3 regions of the Lactobacillus sp. B4007 genome follow, and region 3 is predicted to be linked to each of the others. Evidence: riboswitches for the same ligand, from Rfam matches in the RefSeq annotation. Region 3 holds a riboswitch; each other region holds the start of a gene.

Region 1 (5,907 bases), on a different contig from region 3:
CAAAATGTTTGTTTTTCAGGTAGCGCGATTGAAAAAGATGGTCGGCTGTATTTGATTTATACAGGGCACCAATATCATGACCTGAATGATCATACGCAGTTTACTGAAACGCAAAATATTGCATATAGCGATGATGGCATTCACTTTAAAAAAGATGCTCATAATCCAATCATTGCTGCTGCTCCGGCTGATAATACGCAGCATTTCCGTGATCCGAAGGTATGGCGCCAAGGCAAGTACTATTACATGATTTTAGGCAGTCAGGCGGCAAATGGCTTAGGACGGGCGTTAAATTACCGCTCTGAAAATTTATTCGACTGGGAATATTTGGGACCAATTGCTAATGCACAAACTAGTGCGCAAGAGGGCTTTATGTGGGAGTGCCCCGATTTATTTACACTAGGAGACCACGACATTTTATTGTGTTCGCCGCAAGGCATCGAACCCGATGGTTTACGCTTTTTAAACGAGTTTCAAACAGGCTATTTTAGTGGCAAAATGGATTATCAGCAGAACAAATTTGCTCACGGGGCGTTTACAGAATTAGACCATGGACATGATTTTTATGCAGCCCAAACAATGCTTGCTCCAGATCATCGGCGGATTTTAATTGGCTGGATGGATATGTGGAATGCCAACTTCCCGGAACAAGCCGACGGCTGGTCGGGTGCGCTGACAGTTCCGCGGGAATTAAGTTATGCTTCTGGTCATTTGTATATGAAGCCGATTGCTGAATTAATGAGTTTGCGAACTGAAAAAATTATGGCTGAAGAGGGAGTGGTAACATCCCTTGAGGTCACGACGCCGGATCCGCAGCATTGTGAACTGCTTTTTGAAGCCAATACGTCATCTTGGTCGGGTAATGAAATTAGTTTTACGCTCGAGAGCAAACAGCAAGATTTGGTTTCATTAACTTGGAATAAAAAAACTGGGCAAGTAACGGTTATCCGCGCTGATAAACCTGATGGGGATGATAAACGCTATGGTAATCTCCAGACTAGCGCAAGCTTAAAACTGCATATCTTCATTGATACGAGTTCGATTGAGTTCTTCTTAAATGATGGTGAATTGGTCTTTTCAGAGCGTTATTATACCGAGAATCAACCGCAAATCTTCTTTAGCACTGATAAAGGAATTAAGGCAAAAGTCGAAGGTTATACTTTGGCGCAATAAACTCTAGCTAAAAAGAGCAGCAGTGGTGGTTAAAACATCACTGCTGCTCTTTTATTATTTTAATGTAAATAAGGCAACGTTAGTGGCTAATAAAAGACCAGCAGCCCATAGCCAATCGCTGCGTTTAACGGGAACAGCTACGATGACAGAGCGCTTGGCATCTTCGCGAAAGCCGTGCGATTCCATTCCCTGTGCCAAGTTTTCGGCCGAATTAAGCGCGACTAGGATAGCCTTAAAATAGAGAATGGGAGACCAAAAACTAAGATAAACACCACGCATCATTGCCGCTGTGCGAATTTGTTTAACGGCAGTTTGCATGCGTGGAATAATGTTGAGTGCTGCTAGGACCCCGTATGCGAATTTGCTAGGTAAATGAAAATTCTGTTCAAATGAACGTGCCAATTCTTCGGCACTAGTTTTTTGGGCGACACAGCAGATTGTCAGCGTATAGACGTAGATTCTGCTAGAAAGACTTAAAGCGTTGGTTAAATTGGGCTGAGGTGCAAACCAGTAGAGTGTGGCAAACACGGTAAAGGCCGCAATTAACGGCACGGTAAAAGTTAATAGGAGATTTTTAACTTTCATGTGGCAGTAAAGTAAATAGCACGTGCAAAAGCCGATAATTAGCACATTGGTAATTAGACTGGTTTTAAAAGATATTTCAACCGAAATAATTAAAGCGACAAAGAATTTAAAACTGGGATTCATAACTAGCCTCACTTGTCTACGTATGTTAATTGTTGCTGGTCAAATACAAGGTGGTAATCGCACCAATCTGCCAAATTAGTTAGTTCATGGCTGATAATCAGAAGTGTCTGCCCTCTTTTTTCCTGGCTTTCGCGCAACAGACCCATTACTTTTTGTGCCGATTCGTGATCTAAGCCGCTTAAGGGTTCATCAATTAATAAAACGTCTTGATCAGCAATTAGCATTAATAAAATTTGTAATTTCTTTTGTTGACCGCCCGAAAGTGAGTAGACGACTTGGTCTAGTGTCTGGTCAAGATCAAGGTCTTTCACCTCTTTTGCAATTTTTTGATCAGAATAAAAGTTGCTGGTGCGCATTTTTTTACTTAGGTTAAGCTCATCTTCAACGGAAACGTTAATAAATTGATCACTTGCACTTTGAAATATCTGCCCGACTTGACGCAAATATTTTCGCATGCGTAAGTTGCGAATTTCTTTTTGGCGGTAAGTCAAGCTACCAGTGTATGTGAGCATTTTGGTTAGCGCATTGAAAAGCGATGTTTTCCCCACGCCATTAGGGCCAGTGATTAGGGTGGCTTTGCCTGCCACAATCTTTAGGTGCTCCTGTTTTAGCAGTAACCGGTTCTGCTTAATTAAGGTATTAGTAAGTTCAAAGCAGCTTGTTTCATTAGTTGGTAGGGCAAAAGAATAATGCTCGTGGTGGTCATTTTGCCGAAGAAGCTGCTTTTTTTCGGCAGTGCTTAAGGCAGTAACCTGGTGACCGGTAAATTTAAACAAACAGTCACAAATACCCTCATAATCGGCTAGAACATGGTCGCTTAGAATAATTGTTTTTCCTAAGTCACGAAGATGAGCCAACTTTTTAATTAAAAATTGGCGGGCAGCAGGGTCGCAACTTGCAAAAGGCTCATCAAGCAGAAAAAGATCGACATCCATTGCAATTAAAACAGCAAGAGCTACTCGTTGCTGCTCACCGCCAGACATAGTATTGATTTTTTGATCAAGCAGCTGGTCGATCTGGGCAAAAGAAGTTGCTTTTTGCAATCGTTTTGAGTAGTGCTCACGGTCAATTTCCAGGTTTTCAAGTGCAAAAATGATCTCTTCACGCGGTGTTGCCATTGTGAATTGCTCGCCAGCATTTTGAAACATCATTGCACTCTTAAGCCCATTAAGATCGATAGTTCCACTAACTTTACCAGCATATTTAGGATAAAGGCCAGCTAAAATTTTTAATAGCGTCGATTTACCGCAACCTGTTGGCCCGATTAATAAGGAAAATTTGCCCGTCGGGATATTAAGATTAACATCTTGCAAAATAGGCTTTTTTTCATCGTATGAAAAAGTAAGGTTTTTAGTTTTCAGCAATTTTTTAACCAATCTAAAAAAGTCGCCATGGCATAATGCCAGGCGACGTTAAAATTCGATGCTTTTCCCTTCGCTGGCATTATCCATAGCAGGTTCAGTGGGTATATTCTCAGCCAAGATGGCACCCCAATATTTCAGGTCAATTATACATAAAAGCAATTTTCTTGTCTAGTTGCGGCAAATTAGGCGTCGTTAATAGCACTTAAGGCTCAACTTCTATCACAGATATTAAAAACATATAAATAGCGGCGCTTTTTGCTATATAATAAAATTATGAAAATAAATTACTAATTAGAAGGTGACATCATGGCAGCAGTTAAGCTAGAACAATATTTGGCAAGTGTATTGGATTCAACTAATGTGGATACGAATGAAGTCCGGCTAAAGCCCGGAAACAAGGCCTTTAACCTGTTTAGGGTTTACCTTGAAAATCATAATACGGGCATTCACCGGTACCAAACCAGCAATCCCACAATTTTGTACGAAGCTGAAGGCATGGCAAAAACTAAAATTAACGGACAAAACTTAACTTTAAAAGCGGGTAATTTGCTGTTTTTGCAAGAAAAATGTGGCTATGAGGTCGAAAAACAAGGGAAAAATGATCTTTTGGTCAAATTAGAATTTAGTTCAAAGGTTAATTGCGCTGATTTTTTGGGAGAAAAAACAACGCTCAATTCACGTGAACAAAAAGTAGCCGAACAGCTTGTTCAGATCCTCAAAACTAAGAGACTATTAAGTTTGCGCTGCTCACAAATGTCGCGCCCGAGTCAGTTAATGAAAAAAGTTATTGATGAATATTTAAACCACAATCTTTTTACGCGCAGTATTATTGCCGCAGAATTGCGAATACTTGTGATTACGGCAATTAGAAATCAAGACTTGGAAACAGCGCCAGCTAATCAACATAAGTTTGCGCAAACGGCGTTAGAACGTTACATTGATGCAAACTATACTGATATTACTTTAAATGAAACAGCAGAACACTTTGGACTCAACCCGAATTACTTTTCCAGTTTAGTTAAGCAAAAAACTGGTAAGAGCTTTGTTGAACATGTTGATGAACGCCGGATGCAGGAGGCACGCAATTTGCTTGCTCGACCTGACATTTCGGTTAAAGAAATCATTGCGCGGGTCGGTTATAACGGTAAATCGTTCTTTTACAAAAAATTTAATGAATATTACCATGAAACGCCGGTACAAATGCGTGCAGAACTGTTTAGACAGGCCAATATCAATTTAAAGTAAGAGCAATATTTTTATCAAAAAAGGAGCGGACTATTTTGCAGAGCGCTCCTTTTTAAGTTACATTTTTTCCAAACGTTTAATTCGGTCACTTGTAGGCGGGTGACTGTCGAATAAGTGGGTAAGACCATGCCGCTTACGTAGCGGATCTTCGATATACATGCCAGCACTACTTGGATCAGCAGCTTTCATGGGGTCAGAACCGTCAATTTTTGTCAAAGCAGAAATCAAACCGTGAGGATTACGGGTCAACTCAACTGAAGAAGCATCTGCTAAATATTCACGGTTGCGTGATAAAGCCATCTGAGCAAGACTGGCACAAATAGGGCCTAAAATAAGTACAAAAATGATCGCCACGATTTTGAAAATAACGACAATAGTATTGCCATTATCGTTATCACTGTCGCGATCATCATCAATCCACCAAATATAGCGACTAGCAATGCCTGATAAATATGAAATGACGCCAACCAGTACGGCTGCAATAGTGGAAACCAAGATGTCATAATTTCTAATATGTGAGATTTCGTGACCTAAAACGCCCTCAAGTTCCTCGCGATTCATCATGTCAAGTAAGCCCTGGGTGACGGCAACTGCAGAATGGTTTGGATCCCGGCCGGTTGCAAAAGCATTAGGACTAGGATCATTGATAATAAAAACGCGTGGCATTGGTACTTTGCCGACTAGCGCCATATCTTGAACAACGTGCCATAAAACGGGGTTATCTTGTTCATGAATTTCTTGGGCATGATTTAGACTCATAACCATATTAGCGGGATTAGGCAAGACAATTAACATGTAAATTGCACTAAAAATAAGCGCAATAATTACTCCTAATAAAGGTCGATTGCCCCAGATAAAACCTAATCCGGCACCAACTAAGGCGAGAATAATGACGAATAAAATCAAGATGCCAGTAGTTTTGCGTTTGTTGCTGGCAATTTGTTGAAATAACATAAAATTGACCTATTGCTTAAAATTTAACTTTAGGTACTTCTTTTTCAGCTTCACTCGTTTGTAAGTAATCAACTTTGCGGAATCCGTGGATATTAGCAACGATATTGGAAGGAAAAGTTAACAACTTTTGATCGTAAAGAGCTGCAGATGAATTGTAAAGTTGCCGTGAATAAGCAATTTTATTTTCAGTGTTGGTTAATTCTTCCTGCAGTTGAGCAAAGTTCTGGTTAGCTTTTAAATCAGGATAATTTTCCGATAAAGCAAAGATTGATCTCAAAGTATCAGAAATTTGGTTAGAAACCTTTAGCGTTTGGGCATGATCATCACTTGGAATAGCAGTCAACTGGTTCCGCAATTGAACAACTCTTTCCAGAGTTTCACTTTCATGCTTGGCATAACCCTTAGTAGTTTCAACTAAATTAGGAATCAAATCATTGCGCCGTTTTAATTGCACATCAATCTG
Region 2 (5,907 bases), on a different contig from region 3:
CCGTTATATATGCATGCTGAAGATCAAATGATTACAGCAGAAAGTTTTTTAGACTTTGCCACCGAGTTGATTAAGACCAACCAAGAATTGGTCAAATTGCGGCAAGAAGTAGCTAAAAAACAGTAATTTTTCGTTTAAAGTTAGTAGCAATTGACCAGATGATAATATAAGCAATTGAAAGTATACAGATAATGAAGATAGAAACAAAAATTAGCAATTTTGAAAAAATGGGGATTGGCCTTTTCGTCCATTGGGGACTCTACTCTAAATTTGCCAAGGGCGAATGGTCACAGAACATCTTAAATATTTCGACCTATCAGGCGGCGTTTAATGAATTCAACCCAAAAGAAGAAAATATTCGCAGCTTAGTTAGACTAGCTAAGAAGTGCGGCTTTAAGTATATTGTTCTTACTGCCAAACATCATGATGGCTTTTACCTCTTTGATACCAAGAATATTAATAACTTTGACAGCGTCCATACCCCATTTCACAAAGATGTTATCAAGATTTTTACCGATGAATGCCACCGGCAAAAGATTGCTCCCTTTATCTATTACGCTACTTATGATTGGAATAACGTTAAGTACCGCGACGACTTTAACGGCTATTTAGCCGAAATGCGTCAACTAATTAAACTTTTATGCACTAATTACGGCGAAATTGGTGGTTTCTGGTTCGATGGTAATTGGGATAAGCCACATGCAGATTGGCAAGAAGATTTGCTTTACCAAGAAATTCGGCAATTACAACCTAATGCCATTATTACCAATAATACCGGACTAGAAAAACAAGGCGTAACGGAAGGTCGAGAAGTTGACGTATTAACATTTGAGCGTGGCAATCCAACTGCAATTAAGCATGTTCAAAACCAACGCTATTTAGCCGCTGAAACTTCGCTAACACTCAATAAACACTGGGGCAATGCCCAAAATGACCTTAATTATCTTTCTGGGCACCAGTTAATTGAGCAAATTTGCCGGACGCGCAAGGTCGGCGCTAACTTATTAATTAATGTTGGACCAGAATTTGATGGTTCACTGAATATCCACTGTCGTTCACTAATCGAACTAGTTGGTCAATGGATGGCTATCAACCATGAAGCAATTTACCATACCAATAATTATGAGCATTCAACCTACTCCACTATTTCTAATGACCATGATTTTATTAAAGGTAATTACTTATTTGTTGATGACCTAGGAAATATTGGCAACAGCAACGTCGTTCTAGGTGGCGAACAGGCACGTGAATTAGTTTTCACTAATTTTGCAAAACAAAAAATTGACCATATCGCTTGGCTAGACAACCAAGAGCCATTAGCATTTAAACAAGATCAAACAGCTAACACACTTAAAATTGCTGCCGATGGCTTTGAATATGGCACTAATTTAGTCGAGCGCGTGGCCAAAATCTATTATTAAGAACTCTCTTACTATATTTTTCGTTCAAATCAAGCGCTAATTATTATGCGCTCTCCAAGCTTAGCTTTGCTATTTGTAGTGAAGCTAGGCTTTTTTAATTAAAAAAATTCTTTAAGGCAGAAAACTATTGCCACTGCTCTTGCTCATACGCCATTTGCCAAAACCGGCATTCATAATAGCTGCTGCGCACAAAGGCTTTCTGCATCTGCCCACGCTCTCGTTCTGAAGCTTGCGCAGCTAAGTCATTGGTCAACTTTAACATGCGACTAACATTGACGTCATACCAGTCGCTATCATAGGTCTCGATCCATTTCTGGTAAAGTGCAACCGGTGAACCCGTTTGCGCCAATGCTTGACCAATTTCCTGGTAAAGCCAGTAGCAAGGCAAAATGGCACAGACACAAGGTACAAGGCCATCTTTTTCAAGCGTTTTAAACAGATGATTGACATAGGCATACGCCGTTGGCGCTGCGTCAGTTTCTTTAATCTCATTGGATGTGACTTTTAATTCCGCTAAAAAATGTTGCTGCATCGTTATTTCACATTCTTGCAAATCTTGGGCACCTGCCAGCAAGAATCGTTGCACTTCTTGACTAGTAGTTTTCTTTGCCATTAGCCGGTGAATTTTGCTAAATTCAGCTAAATAGTACCTGTCTTGCAATAAGTAAAACCGAAAAGTAGCCAATGGCAATTGGCCACTTTGCAGCTCTTTAACAAAGGGCTGCTCCATGCTTTTTTTCCACAGATCCTTTGCCGCATAACGCAATTGTGCCGTAAATTCAGTCATTATTATCTCCCTCGCCCAATTAATAGTTGCGTGTTTTTTAGTAGTTAGTTTACCTTAGTCGAGTCACTGCAGCAATTCGGTTAAATTAGTTATTGTCTTGCCCAGCAAAAGTAGCTATAATTGAAACCGATAACACGAGGGGTGCCTTTTTGAAGGCTGAGATGGCGGATAGCCAGACCCTTTGAACCTGTAAGCTAATTCTTGCGTAGGAACGTGTCAAAATCCACTTATGCTTTGACACAAATATGTCAAAGCTTTTTTATTGACCTGAAATCGGCGCAGGAGATTTTTAAAGGAGAGATTATGAAACTAGATCTGTTAGCTAAATTACGTGAAACTAATCCAATTGTCCTTAATGCCGCCAATTTTGTGACCGTTCAAGATGTCGCTAACGGCTTAAATGCGCTGGGTGCCTCGCCTATCATGAGTAAGGAAATTGCTGAGGTCGAAGAAATGGTTCAGATGGCATCAAGCATTGCCATCAACCTCGGGACTTTGACTAAATTGCAAATTATGCAAATGAAAGAAATGGGGCTACTTGCCGCGCAAGCTCAAAAACCGGTTGTCCTTGATCCCGTTGCCGTTGGCGCAGTCAATTACCGCCTGCAAACCGCACAAAAATTGCTAGAAGCTTTCCCAGCTACAATCATTCGTGGTAACGCTGGTGAAATTGCCGCTTTAGGTGGTTTTGCCTGGAATGCCAAAGGTATTGATGCGGGTTCAGGCAGTGGCGATCTTGACGAAATTACGCGTAAAACTGCGCAAAAATTGCATTGTACAATTATTGCCAGTGGCGTAACAGACACAATTAGCGATGGCCAAAATATCGCTCATGTTTACAATGGTACCCCGCTATTTCAGGCACACGTTGGTTCAGGTGACATGCTCTCAAGCATTGTTGCCGCCTTTGCGGCCGTCTGCGATAATTCTTTTGAAGCTGCGCAAACAGCTTGCCTAGTTTTTGCAGCTACTGGAGAATTGCTCGTTAATGATCATCCTGAAGTAGGCCCTGGAACATTTAGCATGTATTTGATGGATTATTTAGCTAAAGTCAAAGAAACCGAGATTACAGCTATTGCTAAATTTGATTAAGGAGGTTAGCAATAATGACAGAAGAACTAAATTCATTTCCCCAAGTTTTGACCATTGCTGGGACTGATTCCGGTGGTGGAGCCGGAATTATGGCGGATCTAAAAACTTTTCAGATGCAACATGTTTTTGGGACAGCGGTGGTTGTAGCTGTGACTGCCCAAAATACGCTCGGAGTCCAAGACTCGTTTTTATTACCACTTGAAATGGTCGATGCCCAATTTGCGTCATTAGCCTCAGACTTTAAGATTAAGGCTTGTAAAACGGGTATGTTGGGAGATGCAGCGCACGTCCATCAAGTAGCTCTTAATCTGCAAAAATATGACTTTGGTCCGGTAACCATCGACCCAGTTATGGTGGCTAAAGGCGGAGCACCTCTTCTTAGCCAAGATGCTATTGCCACCGTTAAAAATGAACTATTGCCGCTAGCTAACCTCATTACGCCTAACTTGCCTGAAGCAGAAGCTCTTACCGGAATTAAGGCTACTAGTGAACAAGAATATCCCCAATTAGCACGAAGCTTGCAAAAAATGGGTGTAAAAAACGTGCTTATTAAAGGCGGACATTCTAACGCTGAAGTTGTGCGCGATTACGCTTTATTAGCAGATGGTACCGACTTTTGGGTTAGCAGTCCACGGACGCACACTAACAGGACTCACGGTACTGGTGATACTCTTGCAGCCGCCATTACTGCTCAATTAGCTCTGGGCCATACTCTCAGTGAAGCAATTAAAATCGGCAAACAGTATGTCACCAAGGCGATTGAACAAACGATTCAGGTTGGTCACGGTCATGGACCACTTAATCATTGGGTTAAGGTAGATTAGGAGGAGATTATGGCTCAATTTAACGCAACACAATTAACCGCATATTTCGTCTGCGGGACACAAGACTTGCCAGCCGGAAAGACTTTACCTGAATTAGTCGAAGAAGCTTTAAAAGCAGGTATCACTGCTTATCAGTTTCGTGATAAAGGGCCAAAGTCAACGTTAAACGAAGATGACCGCTTACCAATGGCAAAAGAACTTCATGAACTTTGCCAAAAATTCCATGTTCCTTTCTTCGTTGATGATGATGTTAAACTTGCCCAGAAGGTTGGTGCCGAAGGAATTCATGTTGGACAAGACGATGAAGATATTTCCCGGGTAATAAAAGATGTGCAAGGAAAAATGATTGTCGGTTATTCTTGTTCAACAAGTGCTGAAATAAGTCTTGCGGATCATATTAGCGGAATTGATTATTACGGTAGTGGTCCCATCTTTGCTACTCAGTCTAAAGATGATGCTGATCCAGAAATTGGAATTGCTGGACTGACAAAATTGGTCCAACAAACTGACCGTCCAATTGTTGCAATTGGGGGTATTACAGAAAAAGATTTACCCCAAATTGCAAGCACTAAAGCTGCCGGCGCCGCTGTTATTTCAATGATTGCACAAAGCGATAATATTGCAGAAACTGTGGCCGCAATGCTAAACACTAATTGGCAGCATTAAAACTGCCCGCTATTTTAAGCACACAAAAACTCCGTTTATTAGCGGAGTTTTTTATTGATTTAATTTTAAATAATTAACTACTGTCTCATATTACTTTAGCCCTAATATTCTTATTTACACATTTTTTAAATAAGTTTCATAGACCGGACACAGTTCAAAGGCATAATTACGGTAAGTTCTAGTTGCCAACTTATCTGTTGAGTCAAATTCACCAGTTAAAGTCTGATATTTTGCTTGCGCCCAGCTTAATTGCCGTTGTTGTAAAAAATCTAGTAGTTCTGGTTTTACTGCTCCCATCCAGCCCCACGTTAATTCATGCGGATGATCTTCAAAGGTAAAAGAGTAGGCAGCAAGCTGATTTTTTACTCTTAAAACTAGTGGCGCATCTAGCAACTGATCGGCATAAATAACTTCTTGCCACCTTTCTAAAGAAAGATCAGCCACTGGGTTAGCCCGGTGATTTTCTTGGTAATCGGCATAACTTTGTCGCGCTAATTCCGCTAATTGTTCTGGACATTTTTTCAAAGCGGTCAGACTTAAGAGCTCAAAATCACTTGCAATTTTAATAGCTTTGGTCTGCTCTAAAGCTGAAGATAAAGGCATCTTGGGCATAACTGTGGTTCTAATTAAGTGAAAGCCATTGTCCTTGGCCAGAGTATTAAAGACTAGTTGCGGAGCATAATCATAAGTAATTAGGGCTTTCTTTTGCTTCTTGCGAGCAACTTGCTCTAGTTCTTCGATCATTTGCTGAAAGAGCCGTTCTTGTTCAGCTAAGGTTATTTTAGGTGAAAGATAAGCAGCAAAATTAAGAGCAGTTGGATGAAAGTCGTTAATCCAATAGGTGCTGGTCCCAATCGTTTTTCCCGCTAAAAAGTAATTTTGTTGATGTTGGGAAAATTTACCCACCATTTCTTTAATCATACGATCAGCGGCCACGTTTTTAAGTAGGTCTTTGCTCATCTCATTAAACATAATTAATCGTCACTTCACCAAATTTGCTTGATCCCTGCAAAAGCACTTTAGGACCACCGCCGGTAGAAGTACCATTGATTTCAACTTCACCAAAAACAGCTGCTAAATGATCTTCTATTCGCCAAGATAATGGCAGATAAATTAC
Region 3 (5,907 bases):
ACTGCTTTTTGCTACAATGAAACATAAGGTTTAATAAGCGAAAGGTCAATTACAACGATGGAAAAAGAACAAGAAATAAAAATGCTCAAAGCTTTTTCGGATGCTAATTCAACTTCCGGCTTTGAAGGTGAATTTGTTAAGTTTTTTACTGATACAGTAAAGGATATTGCTGATGTAAAAGTTGATGGGATGCTCAACGTTTACGCTGCTAAAAAAGAAAATCAGGCTGGCCGGCCAATCATTCAGCTTGATGCCCACTCTGATGCCGTAGGTTTTATAACTCAGGCAGTCAGACCAAACGGAATGATCAAGTTTGTTCCGCTTGGCGGCTGGGTTAAATATAATATTCCAGCTTTACGGGTAAAGATTAGAAACCGTGACGGTGAATATGTTCCTGGCGTAGTGGCAACAAAGCCACCACACTTCATGACTGAAGAAGAACGAGACAATGTACCAGAAGTAGAAGATATGTCAGTTGATGTTGGTTCTAGTTCTCGTGAAGAAACAATTAATGACTATAAAATTGATACGGGTTGTCCCATTTTTGTTGACGTCAAGTGCGAATACAATGAAAAAACTGGTCTTTTCTTCGGTAAGGATTTTGATGACCGGTTTGGTGCAGCTGCAATGGCTGATGTTTTGGATAATCTCAACGGCGAAAAAACTGACTTTAACGTTGTAGCCGCACTTTCAAGTCAAGAAGAAGTCGGCTTACGGGGAGCGTATGTAACAGCTAGAAGTATTAAGCCAGACCTAGGGATTGTGCTTGAATCATGTCCAGCAGATGATACATTTACTCCAAAATGGCTTTCTCAGACAGGCTTAAAGCGTGGACCAATGCTGCGTGATATGGATACTTCATTTTTGCCTAATCCAAAATTCCAACAATACGCATGTGAAATAGCGGATAAAAACAATATTCCATATACTCGTTCGGTTCGGACCGGTGGCGGACAAGATGGTGCAGCAATTTACTATGAAAATGGTGCGCCAACAATTGTTATCGGAATTCCAGTGCGTTACGAGCATTCGGCCTACTGCTTCAGCGCATATCAAGACTTTAAGGCCTCAGTTGACTTAACTTGTGCAATTATCCGTGATTTGACTAAAGAAAAGTTGGCTAGTTTTAGTCAATTTTAATTAAATTGCTAGTTAATTGAATAACTTAAAATGTTTGCTTGATATTGTGTTATAATAGACAAAAAGATAAGAAAGTCACTAGGGGTGCCACATTTAGCTGAGAAATACCCTCCGAACCTGAACAGGACAATACCTGCGCTAGGGAAGTGTTATTAAGTATATTAGAGTGCTCCTACTGACTTAGAATGTTAGTTAGGAGTATTTTTATGTTTACAAGATCATCAAAATGGAACGTTAAAGCAATTATCCTGATTGCTTTAATTGGAATTATTATGGGAGTAATCTACACTTATGGATTTAATTGGGCTTACAATTTAATTAAGTTATTACTGCTTCCGACCGGCTTTGCTCCGGTAACAGATACTGTTTTTTCTGGATTATGGCTAATGGCAGCTCCCTTAGCGATGTATTTCGTGCCAACGGTTGGTTCAGGAACAATTGGTGAAACATTGGCAGCAGTTGTCGAAATGGCTATTGGCGGCCAATGGGGCGCAGTAACAATTTTGTCTGGTGTGATTCAAGGTGCAACTAATGAAATTGGCTTTTTCCCGCAAAAAAGTCGTTATCAAGCATTTTCTTGGCAAAGCGTACTAACAGGGGCCTTTTTTGCCGGCCTTGGTAGTTTTATTCCAACGTATTTTTTGTACGGCTGGAGTAAGTATAGCATCCAACTGCAAGTTATCATGTTTATTACTTGTATACTCTCTGCGCTTGTCTTTGACGGCGTTTTGGTAAAATTGATTACTAACTTATTTGATCAGGCATTAAAGCCCAAAATTGCTTAAATTAAAATTAGCACCGCAAAATATTTTTTGCGGTTTTTTTATAAAAAAGACTAAGAAACACAAATTAGTTTGCGAAAATCATGGACGTAGAATTCAATAAAAATTATAATATTCCTTTATGAAAACCAAAAAGTTTTAATAAATAATAAGTTTAAGGAGAATTATGACTACAGAGATAACAAATTGGCGTTCATTAGGTGGCTATGTTAGTTCGGATGGAAGAAAGGTTAAAGAAGGGCTACTTTTTCGTTGTGGTCAACTATTTGATTTAACCGATGAACAAAAAGATCGTGTTCAGAACTACTACAAAATAAAGCGACTGGTTGATTTTCGCGGTGATGAGGAGAGACAAGAATATCCAGACTATCTTTGGTCAGAATTAGATTATGAAATAATTGATGTGCTGAAAGATACTGGCACAAATCAGGCTAGTGTTGATGAAATCGTTTCGGCCAACAGCCATGTTGAACAGGACATGTTGAAAACCTATGAAGAATTAGCATTGGCAGAATCTGCTAAGCAAGGCTATCACGACTTTTTGCTAACGTTAATGACTGATCCAGTTCCAGTTGCCTTTCATTGTTTTGCTGGTAAGGATCGAACAGGGGTAGCTGCAGCCTTAATTTTAAAGAGCTTGGATGTTAGTGAGGAGCAGATTTTTATCGACTACTTAAAAACAATTTCTGCTCGTAAAAAAGCTAACGAAGAAATATTAGAATACTTAAAAGATAAGATGGATCCTAATAACCTCAATGATGTAGCAATTGCGTTAACTGTTGAACGCCAATACCTGGAAAGATACTTTTCAACCGTTAAAAAGCATTACGGTGATTTTGATCACTACTTTACTGACGGCTTGAAACTGCCACAAGATTTTAAAGAGCAAATGCAAAAGAATTACTTGGTTTAACTTAATGAAGTTAGCTGATTGAGCGTGGAGAGAGCAAAAATTATGAACCGAGAAGATTATATTAAAAGTTTGAACCTTGAGCCTCACCAAGAAGGAGGCTGGTTCCGTCAAATATATACTAGTGATGAGCAGTTCTTTGCTCAAGATAGCCAAGCAGATAGATTTTACTACACTTCAATTTATTTCTTACTTGATGATCAGAGCTGTTCCCATTTTCACCGCTTAAACCATGATGAACTATGGTATTACCATGACGGCACGGCGATTACAATTCATTGTATTGCTCCAGATGGTCATTATTATGCAGTTAAATTAGGTAAAAGAATTGACCAAGGTGAAGTCTTGCAATTTAAGGTACCAAAAAACACCATCTTTGCCTCAGAAGTCACGGAGCCAGATAGTTTCTGTCTAGTTAGCTGCATGGTTTCTCCTGGCTTTGACTATGATGATTTTGAAATGCCCCACAAACAAGATTTGTTAAAACAATATCCAGATTATGCTGAAGTAATTAAGCGGCTGGCAAATGATTAAAATGAATAAGAAAACGCCAAATTCTAAAGTTAGAATTTGGCGTTTTTTGATGCTAATTTGGTTTATCAGTTTTTTATCTAATATTTTCGCTTAAAACAGAGTGTACCTTAGTGGTGAGCATGTCGATGGCAACATTATTTTCGCCGCCTTCAGGGATGATAATGTCTGCATAGCGTTTGGTTGGTTCAATAAATTGGTGATACATTGGCTTAACTGTATCTAAATATTGTTCAATGACCGAATCAATCGATCTGCCCCGTTCCTTAATGTCACGCTCTAATCGTCTGATAAAACGAATATCATCATCCGTATCAACGTAAACTTTAATATCCATTAAATTACGAATCTCTTCACTTGCCAGTACTAATATTCCTTCAAGAATAATAATATCGGCAGGCTCGATATGGATAGTTTCTTTGCTCCTTGTGTGTTCTTTGAAGTCGTAAACGGGCATTTCAATTGGCTCGTATTGTAATAACCGATTTAATTGCTCCTCTAAAAGGGGAATATCAAAAGCATCAGGGTGGTCATAATTGATATTCTGTCTGATGTTCATCGGAATACCAGTATTATCTTTGTAATATGAATCTTGCGTCATAATTAAGACGTGTTCATTTTCCTGCATTTGGTCAACAATTTTGTGAGCGATGGTAGTTTTACCGCTGCCTGAACCACCGGTAATTCCTATCACAACGGGTTTTTCAAGTTTAGACATTGAGACACTCCTTTTTATCAAATAACATTTTACTTTACTTTTCCTTGAATTACCAACGGTTAAGGTAAAAAACATCTTTTTCTTCATAAAAAAACCAAAATTTATGGTTTAATCTGTCATTTTTTTCTCTATGATGAAGATGTGAAGAAAATAACTTGGTTGAATTAAATAGGTGAGCAAAATGAATTATAACTTGATGCCGGTCAAATACTTTATTGATGTGGTGCAGACTAACGGCTTTATTTCAGCGGCTAAAAGAAATTATGTCTCTGAAACTGCCGTTAGTTCAGCAATCCATGACAATGTTTACAAAAGCTAACAGCTTTAAGTTATTGATGATATTTTTCTATGTTAGTGTCTTCAAACAAAAACCTTATAATTTAATTTCAACCAAATATACAATCACTAGAGAAAGATTGAAGTTACATTGGATTCACCTTCAACTAAAGCTGCTGTTATCGAATCTGGTTCATATGGAATCTTAGCTTTAAACTTATCACCGAAAAGTAACTTTATAACGTCAAAAAATAGTTAATAATTTTTAATTATATTATTAATTATAGCTAACTTTAAAATATTTCAGTAATTAGAGTGGCTAGTTAAAAAATTGAACAGAGCATTATTTGCGTTATCACGCGTAAATAATGCTTTTTTGTTTCCTTTTAGATAAATTAGCTAATTTTGTTTTAATAAAGTATTGACTCTATTAATGAAAGCGATTACTATTACTTTGATACCGAAAAATGATGATTTATCATTTAATTTTAGAAAAAGGCCGGCTTTAATGCATTTTTTGACCATATTTCTTTTCAAAAAAATACATTTATTTTAAAAAGAGAACCAAAAAGCAAAATGGAATATAAAGAAAGAACTGCTGCTACACAAGCACAAGAATATTTACAGGACTTAATTCAATTTAAATTAGAAAAACCAACTTTACCGGCGCAAAGAGAGGTAGCAGACAACTTAAACGTTAGTCGCAACGCCGTTTTGCACGCGCTGGATAGACTGAAAAGTGAAGATCAGGTTGTAGTAAAGGAACGAGCTGGGGTGGTTGCTAACGCGAAGATCGACATTAACATGCTGGGAATGGAGTCAATGACTGCGGAGTTAAAAGACCAGTCTGTTGCAATCAAACATGTGGCAACGCAAATTATTGCCACACCTAAGCGATTACAGGCTTTCTTTGGCACCTCAGTTAAGCAGGTAATTAAAGTTAGCCGAATAAGACTCAAGTCTGGTATTCCGCTGACCTATGAAATTGTTTACCTTGCTGCCGAAAAATTTGCTGACCTTGCAAAAGTTGATTTTACCAATAAGCCTTTGTATGAATTCTTACAGAAGCGTTATCAGCTCAAACCGGCATACGGAAGAGAGAATATCAGCTGCTTTTTAGCTGATGAAAATATTAGTGAAGTCTTAAAGATCGCACGAGATACGCCATTATACTGTGTTAATAGTTTTAATTATTTAGAAAGTGATGAACCACTGGAAGCAACCACCCAATATTTGATTGGTAGCAGTTTTAAATATCATTTTATTGCTAACAATATTTATGATTACCGCGAGGAAGAATAGTGCTTTTTAAAGAAATTTATACTGACTTGGACGCAAAAATTGCTGCTGGTATTTATGCTCCGGGAAGTAGTTTGCCAACCGAAGCCGAATTGCAGCAATTCTACCAAGTAAGCCGAACCACGATTAGGAAGGCTGTTGATCAGTTAGTGGCGGCCAAAAAAGTGGTTCGCAAAAAGGGTAGTGGATTATTCGTTGCACCAACCATTTCAAAGCAGAATATCTTGGAAATGACTGGTGTTATTAAACCA

The links. Region 3 has a riboswitch for thiamine pyrophosphate ahead of J3U54_RS08840 (ECF transporter S component). Riboswitches for the same ligand answer to the same signal wherever they lie in the genome.
Region 1: linked by a shared signal. The riboswitch ahead of J3U54_RS07125 (ATP-binding cassette domain-containing protein) and the one ahead of J3U54_RS08840 (ECF transporter S component) in region 3 are both predicted to bind thiamine pyrophosphate.
Region 2: linked by a shared signal. The riboswitch ahead of thiM (hydroxyethylthiazole kinase) and the one ahead of J3U54_RS08840 (ECF transporter S component) in region 3 are both predicted to bind thiamine pyrophosphate.

The regions. Positions count from the first base shown of each region.
Region 1 is NZ_JAFNPA010000004.1:43,836-49,742, forward strand. Features, by position in the region: gene J3U54_RS07115 (glycoside hydrolase family 32 protein) at 1-1,173, shown strand, start outside; gene J3U54_RS07120 (energy-coupling factor transporter transmembrane component T family protein) at 1,228-1,881, opposite strand; gene J3U54_RS07125 (ATP-binding cassette domain-containing protein) at 1,890-3,257, opposite strand; TPP riboswitch at 3,294-3,384, opposite strand; gene J3U54_RS07130 (AraC family transcriptional regulator) at 3,552-4,490, shown strand; gene htpX (zinc metalloprotease HtpX) at 4,548-5,444, opposite strand; gene J3U54_RS07140 (LemA family protein) at 5,461-5,907, opposite strand, start outside.
Region 2 is NZ_JAFNPA010000001.1:499,252-505,158, forward strand. Features, by position in the region: gene J3U54_RS02375 (PTS lactose/cellobiose transporter subunit IIA) at 1-126, shown strand, start outside; gene J3U54_RS02380 (alpha-L-fucosidase) at 192-1,421, shown strand; gene tenA (thiaminase II) at 1,546-2,208, opposite strand; TPP riboswitch at 2,336-2,437, shown strand; gene thiM (hydroxyethylthiazole kinase) at 2,512-3,300, shown strand; gene thiD (bifunctional hydroxymethylpyrimidine kinase/phosphomethylpyrimidine kinase) at 3,315-4,124, shown strand; gene thiE (thiamine phosphate synthase) at 4,131-4,790, shown strand; gene J3U54_RS02405 (hypothetical protein) at 4,905-5,762, opposite strand; gene J3U54_RS02410 (LiaF transmembrane domain-containing protein) at 5,755-5,907, opposite strand, start outside.
Region 3 is NZ_JAFNPA010000006.1:41,732-47,638, reverse strand. Features, by position in the region: gene J3U54_RS08845 (M42 family metallopeptidase) at 58-1,140, shown strand; TPP riboswitch at 1,211-1,302, shown strand; gene J3U54_RS08840 (ECF transporter S component) at 1,347-1,925, shown strand; gene J3U54_RS08835 (tyrosine-protein phosphatase) at 2,089-2,835, shown strand; gene J3U54_RS08830 (cupin domain-containing protein) at 2,878-3,366, shown strand; gene udk (uridine kinase) at 3,440-4,081, opposite strand; gene J3U54_RS08820 (helix-turn-helix domain-containing protein) at 4,263-4,400, shown strand; gene J3U54_RS08815 (GntR family transcriptional regulator) at 4,934-5,659, shown strand; gene J3U54_RS08810 (GntR family transcriptional regulator) at 5,659-5,907, shown strand, end outside.